Agarilytica rhodophyticola: one gene and its partner. The protein of the gene in region 2 interacts with the protein of the main gene of each other region in a pairwise test. Links are inferred from orthologs where the notes say so. Each region holds a gene or a part of one and is shown on either strand. Other genes may lie near its edges. The genes, in order: eno and rpe.

Region 1 (6,508 bases), 990 kb from region 2 along the record:
CTTTTAAGCATCTCATCTACGAGGTTAATTGCTGAATTAGCAATTGCTTCGATTAATTTATGTTTAGAACTATCTGCCATGCCCGGTAATTTTTGGGAAACAGAAAGTGCTTTACCATAAGATTTTAATGCGAATACTAGCGAACGATTTTCAATGGCCATATTTCCATTGCATAACGCTTGCTCTATTTCAAATTTATGATAAGCAGTTTTTACTTTTGACAGCAGAGAAGTATTATGGGGCTGAACTAATATAGGAGACTCAGCTTTAGCAGAACGAAACCGAGACGCATGATAAGATTTACTAAGGGTTTCTTTTGTTGCCGTGGCAAAATTAGATAAATACGTATTTACATTATGAGCAAAAGGTTTGTGTATATTTGCCATAGTTTAAAGTTCTTGTTAGTTTAAATAACATAATTTAAGTATATTTAATAAGTAACGCCTTATAAAACACGCTACGACTTAATTATTAGTTAATTCCTGCAACACATGCAGTTCTTCACGAGTCTTTTTAGTATCAGAGTGGTCTTTTCCTAGCACTTGTTCACGAATTTCCAATACGTTAGAACAAAGTTTTTTTGCCGCATCCATCCTCCCCAAACTTTCGAGCATATTTACAGCACTGTCTAACACTTCAGCGGCCCGAGCTTTGTCATTAACAAACATTAACGTATTAAAAGATTCTGTAAAAAGCAGGTAAGCTTCGTCATGCTTTCCATCCGCACGATAAATAGATGCGATAGTATGGCGACAATCAGCTGTATGCCAATCTTGTCCTTCCTTGGTATTAATTGCCAAAGCCTGTTCAGCCAGTGCTAGCGCATCTATGTTTTTACCTAGCTCAAATTTTACTTTGCCATAGGTTAATATCGCTTGAGCGGTCTTGATATGATCGTTTCCATATAGTGTCTGCACACCATCTAAGTACTCCTCTGAACGTTTTTCTGCCTTACTGAAATCTTTTTCTCTTATGTTAAGACAGATTAATTTATCGAGGCATGCCAAGGTTGTATTGTGGATTTTGCCAAATTGGTCAACTGCCATATCATAAGAATATTCGAGGCATTTTTTCGCCTTACCGTATTGCTCTAATTCAGTATATGCAATGCCCAAAAGTTGCTGAGCAGAACTTATGTCTTCGCTATCGCTACCTGAGGCTATGTGAGCGGCTAACGCGTCGCGATAAGCAATTTTAGCATTTTCATATTCTTGTAGTTGAAAACAGGCAAGCCCCAGATTAGTGGCTATAGTCGCATGATTTAAATCTTTATTTTGTTTGCTAGCTTGGAACGATTTGGAAAGTAGTTGTTTGGCAATGTTATATTGTCTCTCATTTAATAACATAGTTCCTGCATAGCTAAACAATCTTACTTTAGTCTGTTTTGCTACCGGCGCAAACTCTCTATCAGCTTGATACTCATTTTCAAGGAGCTTGCCTACGTCTGCAAGAATCTCAAGTCCTGTTGTTTCTCTCAGTTTCACAGAACTACTCACAACACTTTCGACAGAGCGCTCTAAAGCTTGTAACAGTTGTGGCGTAACTAAACCCTTGCCATTGGTCTTCTGGTGACTTGTAATAGCTTCAATTAACGCATTAACACCTTTACAATAGGCTCTAAATGACTTGCAATATTCTCCTTTTTTCTCAAACTCACGTGCCCGATTCATATCTGTATTGGCTCGCTTAACGGTGGCAGCTAAATTAATAAAAGATGCCCTAGCAGCCTCAGGCTTGGAGTTACCTGTAGCAGAAATTGGATAGGCCACAAGTACAGGATTATGCACTACTGGCGACACAAGTGTGGGATATGATGCAGTTTCAGGGCGTAATTCGTTCTCTCTCGACAAGAAAAAAGATACACCTGCGTCTATAAGATTTGGCGCGCCCTCGTTGACAGAATCAATAATACCTTTAAGGTTTCTCTTCACCTCCGGAGCTACCTTTTTTGAGGTATTTACTATAGGCCGGATCAAATTTTCTCTTATATTATTGAGCATGTGTCACGCCATATATTTGATTGCAGAAAACAGATAACTAATTTTTTCTGGCGATGGCTAAGCGTTAATGCGAGGTTAAATTCTCCCATGGCTCACCATAACTAAAATATTTAGTTACCACTACCTATTAGACTGATGCATTTATATCTGTCTGTTATAAACCCCGTTAAAAAGTTCATCGCCACGGCTAATACAAGACACGCCGCTTAAGAGATGTCTAGAATCCGTCAACGTTGTGGTCAACACATAAAACTTTGTCGCTCTGACTGCTTTAACTTAAAATAAAAAATGAGTTACTTTTATTTAAAGCTACTTGCTGAAAAATTAACTTTCGATACCTTTCACAAGTTAATTCAGCCCTGAAACAGTGAGGCAATAAGATAAACGTAGAATTAATTTTTATGTTATTAATATGCAAAAAAGCAGCTAGGAGCGAGATACTCTGTTGGTATTTTATTAAGGCAATGATATCTATTGGAAAGAATCACTGCCCAAAAATAAAACGAGTAACTGTATACACAATCACTCGAACCTTAACAGACCCTAAGCTAGTTTTTCATTCAATTTAGCCTGATTTGACTTCATATGTTGCACCGCTGGATGCTCTCCACCGAGATGCTCCTCATAGGTAGCAACCGCTTGATCAACAAGGTGTTTGGCAGCGGCGTAATTCTCTTGCGAAAAGTGGACAGCACCCAGAGCCATAGCACTGTCTGCAGTAGCAAGATGATCCTCTCCGTGGTGTCCTAATTGAATATCATACGCTTTTTGGGCATGCTGCATCGCCTCACTTAAATTGCCCTGTCCTCGGAGCGCGATGACTAAGTTGCCAAGAGAGGTGGTTGTGTCAATATGATCCTCACCATAGGTTTTTCGTTCCCATTCAAGATTCGTTCTAATCAACCCCTCCGCTTCTTTAAATTTGCCTTGCTCTAAATTTAAGCGTGCGAGTTTGTTACGGCGAGTCACAGTGGTTTCATGATTTTCACCAAATTTTTCCAATGCCATATTGTAGGAGTTTTCAAGAGGCTTTTGCGCAGCATCATAGTCTCCTAACTCAAGGGATGCCGTACCTAAAAACTGGCTGATAGTAGCGATATCAGTATCATTACTCCCTATATTGTTGTCTCCAAAGCTGGTATGAATATTAAGAGCTTGTTGGTAGTATTCCCTAGCATTTTGGTAGTCCCCTTGTTGGTATAATATAAAACCTAAATCCGCTAACTTAGTGCCAACTTTATCGCGTAAATTGGCCTTTACTTGTTGTGCCGATGTAGCAGATTCTGTCGCTGGCTGATTAATTTCAGCGTCAAGTAGATTGACTGCCTTTTCCAAGGTGCCTGCAGCGGATACGCCATCGCCATTTTCTAAAGCCGTAGCAATTGACCCTGTAGCGGATGTTACAACAGCATTCAGTAATTCTGGTGGTGCCGACCCTTTACCATTTAATGATTGATGCGAAGATAAAGCATCGGAGTATGCATTAAACGCCATACTATGGTTGCCACTCTTTTCATGATTAGCGGCACTATTCACCAAACTGTCAATGTTATTTTGGGTAGGCGCTGAACCGGCCGCAGACAGTAAAGACTGTGTGCCAGCTGAAATGAGCATAGGCGCTGCAGCTCTGACAGACTTTATAAGATCTTTTAATGTGTTTTTTACCTCAGAAGCTATTCGCCCCAAAGTATCAAGCGCCGAGGTAATGGTTGGATTATTCTTTATGTAGTTGAGCATAGCCTTCAATAATATAAGTGTTATGGTTAAATTAAGACGTTCTTAAGTGTTTAAAACTTATGGTTGTAAGTGATAGATAGCGAGGCAATAGTTCATTAAGACGTGTTAATTGTCAGTTGTTAACGATCAGGTATCTAGGGCCTGTTGACCCTACTGTGAATGGCTTCTATTGCTCCTAAGAAGCAATGTTCTTCATGGCTGAGCTACGTTAAAAGTGACAAATAAAGTGCGAGTATCGAGATGTGTAGTGTCGGGGAAATATTGCTGTCAGGGGCTTTCGTTAACGATTAGAAAAAAGGTTTCGCCCTCTCTAATCATACCCATTTGGTGACGTGCGCGCTCTTCTATGCCTTCAGTGCCGCTTTTTAAAGCTTCCACTTCCGCCGCTAGTAAACGATTGCGCTCCTTCAGGCGATCGTTTTCAGCTTGTTGACGTTCAATGTCATCATTCAATCGTACTACATGCGCAAGACTGCCATCGCCTACCCAAAAACGATATTGTAGTCCTAGTACGATCAGCGTTAGCGTAACAAGCAAAAACTTCATAAATGAGAAAATTTAGTTAATCCTATTCTTAAAAGTAACACATAAATCCCAATAAAGAAAAAGGCCAGCAATGCTGGCCCTTTATATATGTGTTACGTTTCGCACATTTTAGCAAATTCTACTTAAATTCGGCACGACCACGGTAAGCAGCGTTTTCACCAAGTTCTGCTTCGATACGCAACAGTCTATTGTATTTCGCAATACGATCTGAGCGAGATAGGGAGCCCGTTTTGATCTGACCTGCAGCTGTGGCCACAGCTAAATCGGCGATGGTGGTATCTTCGGTTTCCCCTGAACGATGAGAAATCACTGCGGTATAACCTGCAGCTTGTGCCATTTTAATCGCATCGAGAGTTTCACTTAAAGAGCCAATTTGATTGAATTTAATCAAGATAGAGTTGGCGATCTTTTTGTCGATACCTTCTTGTAAAATTTTGGTGTTAGTAACAAACAAATCGTCACCGACAAGTTGAACTTTATCACCAATCTTTTGGGTTAAATCAGCCCAGCCATCCCAATCACTCTCATCCATACCATCTTCAATGGATAAAATCGGATATTTGCCGGCAAGTTCCGCGAGGTAATCGGAGAATTCTGGTGCAGAGAAAGTCTTACCTTCACCGGACATATTGTACACGCCATCTTTATAAAATTCAGATGAAGCACAATCGAGAGCTAGCGTAATATCTTTACCTAATTCATAGCCAGCATTTTTTACCGCTTCAGCAATAGCAGCAAGTGCAGCTTCGTTAGATGGTAAGTCTGGAGCAAATCCGCCTTCATCACCAACTGCCGTATTTAATCCTCGGCCAGATAATACTTTTTTCAGGCTATGAAAAACTTCGGCTCCCATACGCAACGCTTCGCTAAACGTGCTGGCAGCAACTGGCTGAATCATAAATTCTTGAATATCAACATTGTTATCTGCGTGTTCACCGCCGTTGATAATATTCATCATAGGCACAGGCATGGTGTACTTACCTTCTGTACCATTAACTTGTGCGATGTGCTGATAAAGTGGGATCTTTTTATCTGCCGCTGCCGCTTTAGCAGCCGCCAAGGATACAGCCAGAATAGCATTGGCACCAAACTGAGACTTATTTTCTGTGCCGTCGGCATCGATCATAATAGTATCGAGTTGACGCTGCTCGTTGGCATCTTTACCTAACAATAAAGGCTTAATGTTATCGTTGACATTGGCAACCGCTTTCAAGACACCTTTGCCAAGATAACGTGCTTTATCACCGTCACGAAGTTCAAGGGCTTCACGTGAGCCGGTAGATGCGCCTGACGGTGCACATGCACTGCCGATAACACCTGAATCAAGCACAACCTCAGCCATAACTGTGGGGTTGCCGCGAGAGTCCATCACTTCAAAACCTCTAACATCCGCTATTTTACTCATACAACATTCTCTCTATTGTCTTAATGAATTGGAAATCTGTTCTTTTTACCTACTTAAAAAAATAGTGTCCCTCACTATTTTTTTGGTCGCCCTCCAAAATCTGGCAGATCGGCAATTGCTCCTGCATTGCCCTAATACACCACATCCATGTGGCTACTGCGCGGAAATCCTTGATTTTAGAGGGCTCGCATTGACCTTCGGTCAATGGCGCACTTCCTGTGCTTGCTGTTCTTTTACCTACTTAAAAAATAGTGTCCCTCACTATTTTAGTGTCGTGTTTTCTGCACTTGCTTATGTTTGTAGAAGACTGAATTGACGGATAGTCGATATAGTCTTATTCCTTTTCCTTGGTATTTATTTATTAGGCTTGTGGCCTAATTTAATTAATATCTAATGGCGGTAGATTTTTTATGAGATCATCAACCCCTTTCATTTGTGCTAAAAATGGCTCGAGCTTATCCAGGGGAAGAGCACTAGGGCCATCGCATTTAGCTTGATCGGGATTGGGGTGGGCCTCAATAAATAGCCCCGCAAGTCCCACAGCGATGCCTGCGCGAGCAAGCTCAGCTGTTTGATGGCGCCGGCCGCCTGAGGCCGCGCCCAGCGGATCACGACATTGTAATGCATGGGTCGCATCAAAAATTAGAGGCAACCCGCCGCTGACTTCTTTCATAGTGCGAAAGCCCAGCATATCAACTACTAAATTATCATAGCCCATGCATGTACCACGCTCGCACAGCATAACCTTTGCGTTACCGCACTCGATAAACTTATCGACGATGTTCTTCATCTGTCCAGGGCTTAAAAACTGAGGTTTTTT
Region 2 (6,257 bases):
TATGGCATCGTCGGTTTTAATGGTGCTGGCTGTCGCTACTATGGCACAACCTTCCCAGTCCTCGGCCAAATTAACTTTTTCTCGGCCCGTAATCTTTTATACCACCTCGTTAACGCTGGCAGGTGCATTTTTAATGGCACTATCAATCGGTGGCTATTATGTGCGAATTTACGGTGGTAATTGGGGAACCATTATCTACACCCTCCTCTCTGCCGCCGGTTTATTTTTTATTGGATTTATTTTTTCATCATCAGACTTACGTAGAAAGCTGAGCGTACTGATTAACAAGCATTTATTTAGTTACAAATACGATTATCGCACCGAGTGGCTTAAACTTATTAATCAGTTATCGCAACCAACATCAACAACTGATACAGCAACACGAGCAATTACTGTCGCGGCCGATCTTTTCAACTGCCACGGCGGCGCACTTTGGTTGTTGCGTTCCAATGTGATGGTACCGGTTAGACAGATAAATACCCAGTTTGATATATCAGAAGTGTTCGAGCCTGAAACCAGCCCATTTTGTGAAGCACTAAAAGATGAATGGGTATTTGCTCCTAATTCTAATACTCATGATCTAGGCCTGAATAATAAAAATCTGCCGCTGTGGATGAACCAAATTCCCGACGCTTGGTTAGTATTTCCCTTACTTACAGAGAAAGACCTTGTTGGCTTTATGGTTTTGGTTTCCCCCAAAGAACACTCACTTATAGGTTGGGAAGATTTAGATCTCTCCAAAACCGTGGGCAGACAGATTGCCAGCTATCTCGCCCGCCATGAACAAGCGGAGTTATTGGCAGAGTCGCGTCAGTTTGACGCTTTTAATAAACTCTCAGCCTTTGTCATGCACGACCTGAAAAATCTTATTGCCCAACAATCTCTGGTTGTAAAAAATGCAGAGAAGCATAAAGACAACCCAGCTTTCGTTGAAGACGCCATCCACACTATCAAAAATTCCGTGGAGAGAATGAATAATCTGCTACGTAAACTTCAGCGTAACGAAGAAGGGGAAGAAGTTAAAGTACTGCATTTAAAAGATATATTTATAGAGGCAATAAAACGCTGCCAGAAGCGCCCTCCTGTGCCCACTTTGGTGCCATTTAAAGAAGACCTTCAAGTCAAAGGAGACTTTGACAGTTTAGTTATGGTCTTCACCCACATACTCCATAATGCGCAGGATGCCACACCAAATCACGGTTTTGTGGATATTTCGACCATATTAGAAGATGACACAATTACCGTTACTATAGAAGATAACGGTGAAGGTATGGATAAAGACTTCATTAATAACAAGTTATTTAAACCCTTCGAAACCACCAAGTCAGGCAAGGGAATGGGCGTCGGCGTTTATCAAGCCAGAGAGTATATCCAAAGCTTAGGTGGTAATATTAGCGTGGAAAGCTCGCTTGGAGAGGGCACGACGTTTATAATAAGCCTCCCGGCGAACTAAAACTCGCGGATATCTCTTCGAGTATTTATCCCAGGGCGAATAATAATGGCGGGTTGATAGCCTATGCCACTCCAAACCACCTCCACAGGCTACAAATTCATCATGAGTAAATCAGAAAAACAAAAACTTCTTATTGTTGAAGATGATCTTGGTCTACAAAGTCAACTGCGCTGGCATTTTGACCAGTACGAAGTTATTGTCGCAGGCACCAGAGAAGATGCAATTGCAGCAATTCGCTTGCACGAACCCCCCATTATTCTTCAAGACTTAGGGTTGCCGCCTGATGAGGAAGGCGTCGATGAAGGTTTCCGCTGTATTCGAGAAATATCTAATCTTGCCCCTATGTCAAAGATTATTGTCATGACAGGTAACGCTGACTATGAAAACGCTGTAAGGGCAGTGGCAATGGGCGCTTATGATTTTTATCAAAAGCCCGTTAATCCAGAAACCTTAGACCTGATTCTGCAACGGGCTTTTCACATATATAGCCTTGAAAAACAGCATCGCTTGCTGCAAGAAAAGCAGACCTCTCCTCTGGACGGCATCATTGCCTGTGATCCAATAATGCTTAAGATTTGTCGCACTATCGAAAAGCTAGCGCCTTCCGATGTGACCTGCACCCTAACTGGCGAGAGCGGCACAGGTAAAGAAGTTATGGCCAAGGCCTTACATAACCTAAGCCCTCGTAAAAGCAAGCGTATGGTAGCGATTAACTGCGCCGCCGTTCCAGAAAACCTTATGGAGAGCGAATTATTCGGCTATGAGAAAGGTTCTTTTACCGGAGCTAACAAACGGACTTTAGGAAAAGTAGAAACGGCCAATGGCGGCACGTTATTTTTAGACGAGATTGGCGACATGCCTCTACTCTTGCAGGCTAAACTGCTACGCTTCTTGCAAGAGCGGATTATTGAACGCGTCGGTGGCCGAGAAGAAATTCCTGTTGATGTTCGCGTAGTTTGTGCGACCAACAAAGACCTTAAACAAATGGTAAAAGATGGCACATTTCGCGAAGATTTATTCTATAGAATTTGTGAAATGGAAATCGAAATCCCACCTCTGCGACAACGCCAGGGAGATAAATTACTACTGGCCAGACACTTTCTTAGAAACTTTATCGAGCAAAATAACGAGAGTATTCAAGGCTTTACTCCAGAAGCTGTGGAAGCCATTGAAGCGTATGATTGGCCTGGCAATATTCGCGAAATGGAAAATCGGGTCAAACGCAGTGTGGTTATGTGCGATGACAAGCTCATCTCATCGGAAGATCTCGGCTTAATCTCAGAAGGTAACTTCAGCTTGAACTTAAGGGAAGTGCGCTACAACGCTGAGCGTGCGGCTATTCTACGCGCACTGACAATGACAGAATACAACATTTCGGCCACCGCCAAGCTACTAGGTGTCACCCGGCCAACGCTCTATGATTTAATGAAGAAATATAACATAGCGATGGCGAATGACTAAAAACAATTGTGTTTAGCACTTGTTTGCTGTAGACAGGTGTTTACTGTAGAAAGACACAGGTGCTAAACATTGTTGTAAACCACCCCTACAATTCTCTGCTCGCCAATAGTATCAATCGCTTCTTGTACCTGCTGCTGAGAAACTTTCCCATAAGGCACAACTAAAACCACAAAGTCGCATAGCTGCGTTAGAATTCTTGCATCTGCCGCGAACTCTCCGACAGAGGGGCTATCTACGATAATATAGCGGTCGCTATAACGAGATTTTATCTCAGAAATAAATGCCACCATTTTACTTGAACACATTTTCTCAGTGGCATCGTTAATATGCTTGCCCGCCGGCACAACACGCAAACGCTTAATGCCCGAAGCATATAAAATAAATTCGACCCCCATCTCTTGAGAGGATAAAAAATCTATTAAACCTAGATTGGCATCAGCACTTAAGAGTGCGTCAACACTAGGATTATAAAAATTACAGTCCACAACAACCGATGTCTTAGACTTATCAAGAGCAATGGCAGCAGCCAAATTGTTAGCCGTATAACTAGCCCCGCCACCAGAACAGACAGATGTTACCATGCAGACATAGTTGTTTCCCGCCATGCGATCATATAACTGTGTACGCAATTGGCGAAATATTTTGAGGGTTTCCTCATTGCTGCTCTCTTGATGTAGAACTTTTAAATTATCCAGCTGAACGCCACTGAAGCTGTGCACTTCAGACATTTTACTGATCTGACGCTCACTCAATAAGGATTTGTTTTCTTCTAATGAAAATTCAATCTCTGAATTTTTTTCCATGGCTTTTCAGCATATTTTTGTTTTAAAAAAACATATAATTTAACTGTCTATAGAAGCTGTTTCATACTATAGAAGCTGTTTCATCACTCGCCCATGCAGGTTATTTTTAATGCGTATCGGTAAGTGCAGCAATTATGCGATAGCTTCTACGATCTCACTATCAAACTTCAGTCATCAGGCTCGCTGCCAACAGCTCTCGCATTTGCGAAATCACTTGGCCGTAGTCGTCAGCGCCAAATATCGCAGAGCCAGCGACAAAGGTATCAGCACCTGCCTTAGCAATATCAGTAATATTAGATAAACCAACACCACCATCTATTTCCAAACGTGTAGCAAGGCCACGAGCATCAATTAACTGTCTGGCTTGAGCGACTTTATCTAGCACATAAGGGATAAATTTCTGCCCGCCGAAACCTGGGTTAACAGACATAAGTAACAACATATCAACCTGGTCAATCGCATGTTCCACAACAGACAAGGGTGTCGCTGGGTTAAGTACTAACCCAGGCATACAACCACAGTCTCGCACTAGCTTGATGGAGCGATCAATATGCTTTGAGGCTTCGGGATGGAAAGTGATATAGCTAGCACCGGCATCAGCGAACTGCTTAATTAAATCATCGACTGGCTCAACCATTAAATGAACATCAATTGTTGCACTTATACCGTATTTACGCAGAGCACTGCACACCATAGGGCCTATAGTAAGATTAGGCACATAATGATTGTCCATTACATCAAAATGGACATAGTCAGCTCCAGCTTCTAAAACAGCATCAACTTCCTCTCCAAGTCGAGCAAAATCGGCCGATAATATAGAAGGGGCGATCTTAAACTCAGGTACTTTAGACATTCAATAAGCCTCGATTAATCAGAATACATACAGGATATTTTAAAACATATGATTGTCCGATCAACCATACCACAAAAAGCTTTAGCAATAATACTGAACGCCATTTTGCTATTGGCAGTTCTATCACCTATTTCTGAGTTTAGTTACCCCCAACAAACAGATAACACGGGAGCTACCGAGCCCGCCGACCCACAAGAGCAGCAACAAGAAGAACAACCATCCCCTACCCCAGATGCCAACGCCCCAAGGCAAATGATTGATATCCAAGCCAAAGCGACCAAACTGCTAATGCAGGCCGTGGAAAAAGATAATGTGCAATGGCTTAACGCCATGGATGAGAAATTTATGGCGCTGTGGCAACAGGATAAGACGGACAACCCCTTTGGAGCCGTAGTCATTTTACATGGCGAGGGTCAGTCTGCTGAATGGCCAAATACTGTCAGTGCCATACGCAATAATTTAAGTGAATTCGGTTGGTCAACATTAGCTATTAGCCTACCACCGCCAGGAAAACTCACGATACCTAAACGACCAGAAAAAAAGCTACCTCTGTCCGCTACTGAGACAAATACCGATTCTGAGGAACAAGACACTTCAGAAGATAAGCCGATGGATAAAAAGCAGATGGATGCCACAGCAACAGACGAAGCCAATAAAGAAGCCATGGCCGCGTTAGAGAAGGATACTATGATGAAGTCCTCCAATATAGAGGCTATGGAGGATAATAGTACGATGATGAAAAAAGATAAGCCCGACCCTGAATTATCGTCAAATGCACGGATTAGTACATCAATACAGTTTCTCAATGAGAAAGGTCAATACAATATTGTGATTATTGGCCACGGCATTGGAGCCATTCGTGCCGCAAAGTTTATCCAGATGCTAGCCCCAAACGCTTCTTCTGCTGATGCAGCTCAAGCCGCAGCAGATGAGGTGCCATACAAAATCCGGGCGCTGATTATGGTGGCAGCACGCAATCAGATTTTAAATACTGAAGAAAAGCTGATTCCCTACCTTAAAGATATTCCCATTCCCATTTTAGATATCTACTACAGCGACCATTATCTAGATAATACTGAAGTCAAAATACGTCGGCAGAAATTGGCCCGTATCAATACTAAAAACTATTATCAGGTAAAATTAATGAGGCCCAATGAAGCAGATTCACGTGCAGAAAATCGTCTTACTCGGCGCATACGAGGATTTCTTAATAAACACGCAAAAGGCGTCGAGGTAGAGCGTTAAATAGTTTAGCCTATACGCTCTTTTAGAAATTCAAAACGTTCAGGTGTGCCAACATCTAACCAAAAGCCATCATACACCTCAGCACTTAAGCAAGCCGTATCCATTGCCCAATCAAACACTTCTTTTAAGGCAAAAATTGCGCGGCGCTTCGGATATTGGGAAATGATTTGTGGCGATAAAATACTTACACCACTAAAAGTATAATCACCTTGTCCCTTTACTAAGGGCTGCAAAAATCCTTCTTGAATAGAAAAATCTCCGTGGATTTTAAAATCCGGGGTAGGCACTAAGACAAGATGGCCATATATATGCTTGTTATTTTTACTAACATTGAACTGATCTCGGTATCGAGCTATCAGCGAAGCATAGTCCAACTCTGTCCATACATCTCCATTAACCAAGATAAAAGGCGCCTCGCCAAGTAGATCGAGCGCGTGATTGA

The links.
Region 1: the proteins of rpe (region 2) and eno interact in binary tests that used the Escherichia coli proteins (3 or more experiments, as listed by UniProt). The link is inferred for Agarilytica rhodophyticola from one-to-one orthologs.

What each region holds. Positions count from the first base shown.
Region 1 is NZ_CP020038.1:1,208,063-1,214,570, reverse strand. Bases 3,546-6,508 are described here. They hold eno (phosphopyruvate hydratase), read right to left. Parts: upstream 5,689-6,508; coding sequence 4,402-5,688; downstream 3,546-4,401. Other genes in these bases: kdsA (3-deoxy-8-phosphooctulonate synthase), read right to left, coding at 6,068-6,508; ftsB (cell division protein FtsB), read right to left, coding at 4,005-4,283; BVC89_RS05130 (tetratricopeptide repeat protein), read right to left, coding at 3,546-3,737. In the rest of the region: BVC89_RS05140 (hypothetical protein), read right to left, coding at 1-386; BVC89_RS05135 (tetratricopeptide repeat protein), read right to left, coding at 465-1,931; more of BVC89_RS05130, read right to left, coding at 2,544-3,545. UniProt on the Escherichia coli protein: Catalyzes the reversible conversion of 2-phosphoglycerate (2-PG) into phosphoenolpyruvate (PEP). It is essential for the degradation of carbohydrates via glycolysis.
Region 2 is NZ_CP020038.1:2,196,609-2,202,865, reverse strand. Bases 2,725-5,436 are described here. They hold rpe (ribulose-phosphate 3-epimerase), read right to left. Parts: upstream 4,571-5,436; coding sequence 3,878-4,570; downstream 2,725-3,877. Other genes in these bases: BVC89_RS09295 (DUF3530 family protein), read left to right, coding at 4,619-5,436; BVC89_RS09305 (P-loop NTPase family protein), read right to left, coding at 2,977-3,717; prsR (PEP-CTERM-box response regulator transcription factor), read left to right, coding at 2,725-2,914. Also shown: XrtA/PEP-CTERM system histidine kinase PrsK, read left to right, coding at 1-1,453; more of prsR, read left to right, coding at 1,556-2,724; more of BVC89_RS09295, read left to right, coding at 5,437-5,815; BVC89_RS09290 (nucleotidyltransferase family protein), read right to left, coding at 5,821-6,257. UniProt on the Escherichia coli protein: Catalyzes the reversible epimerization of D-ribulose 5-phosphate to D-xylulose 5-phosphate.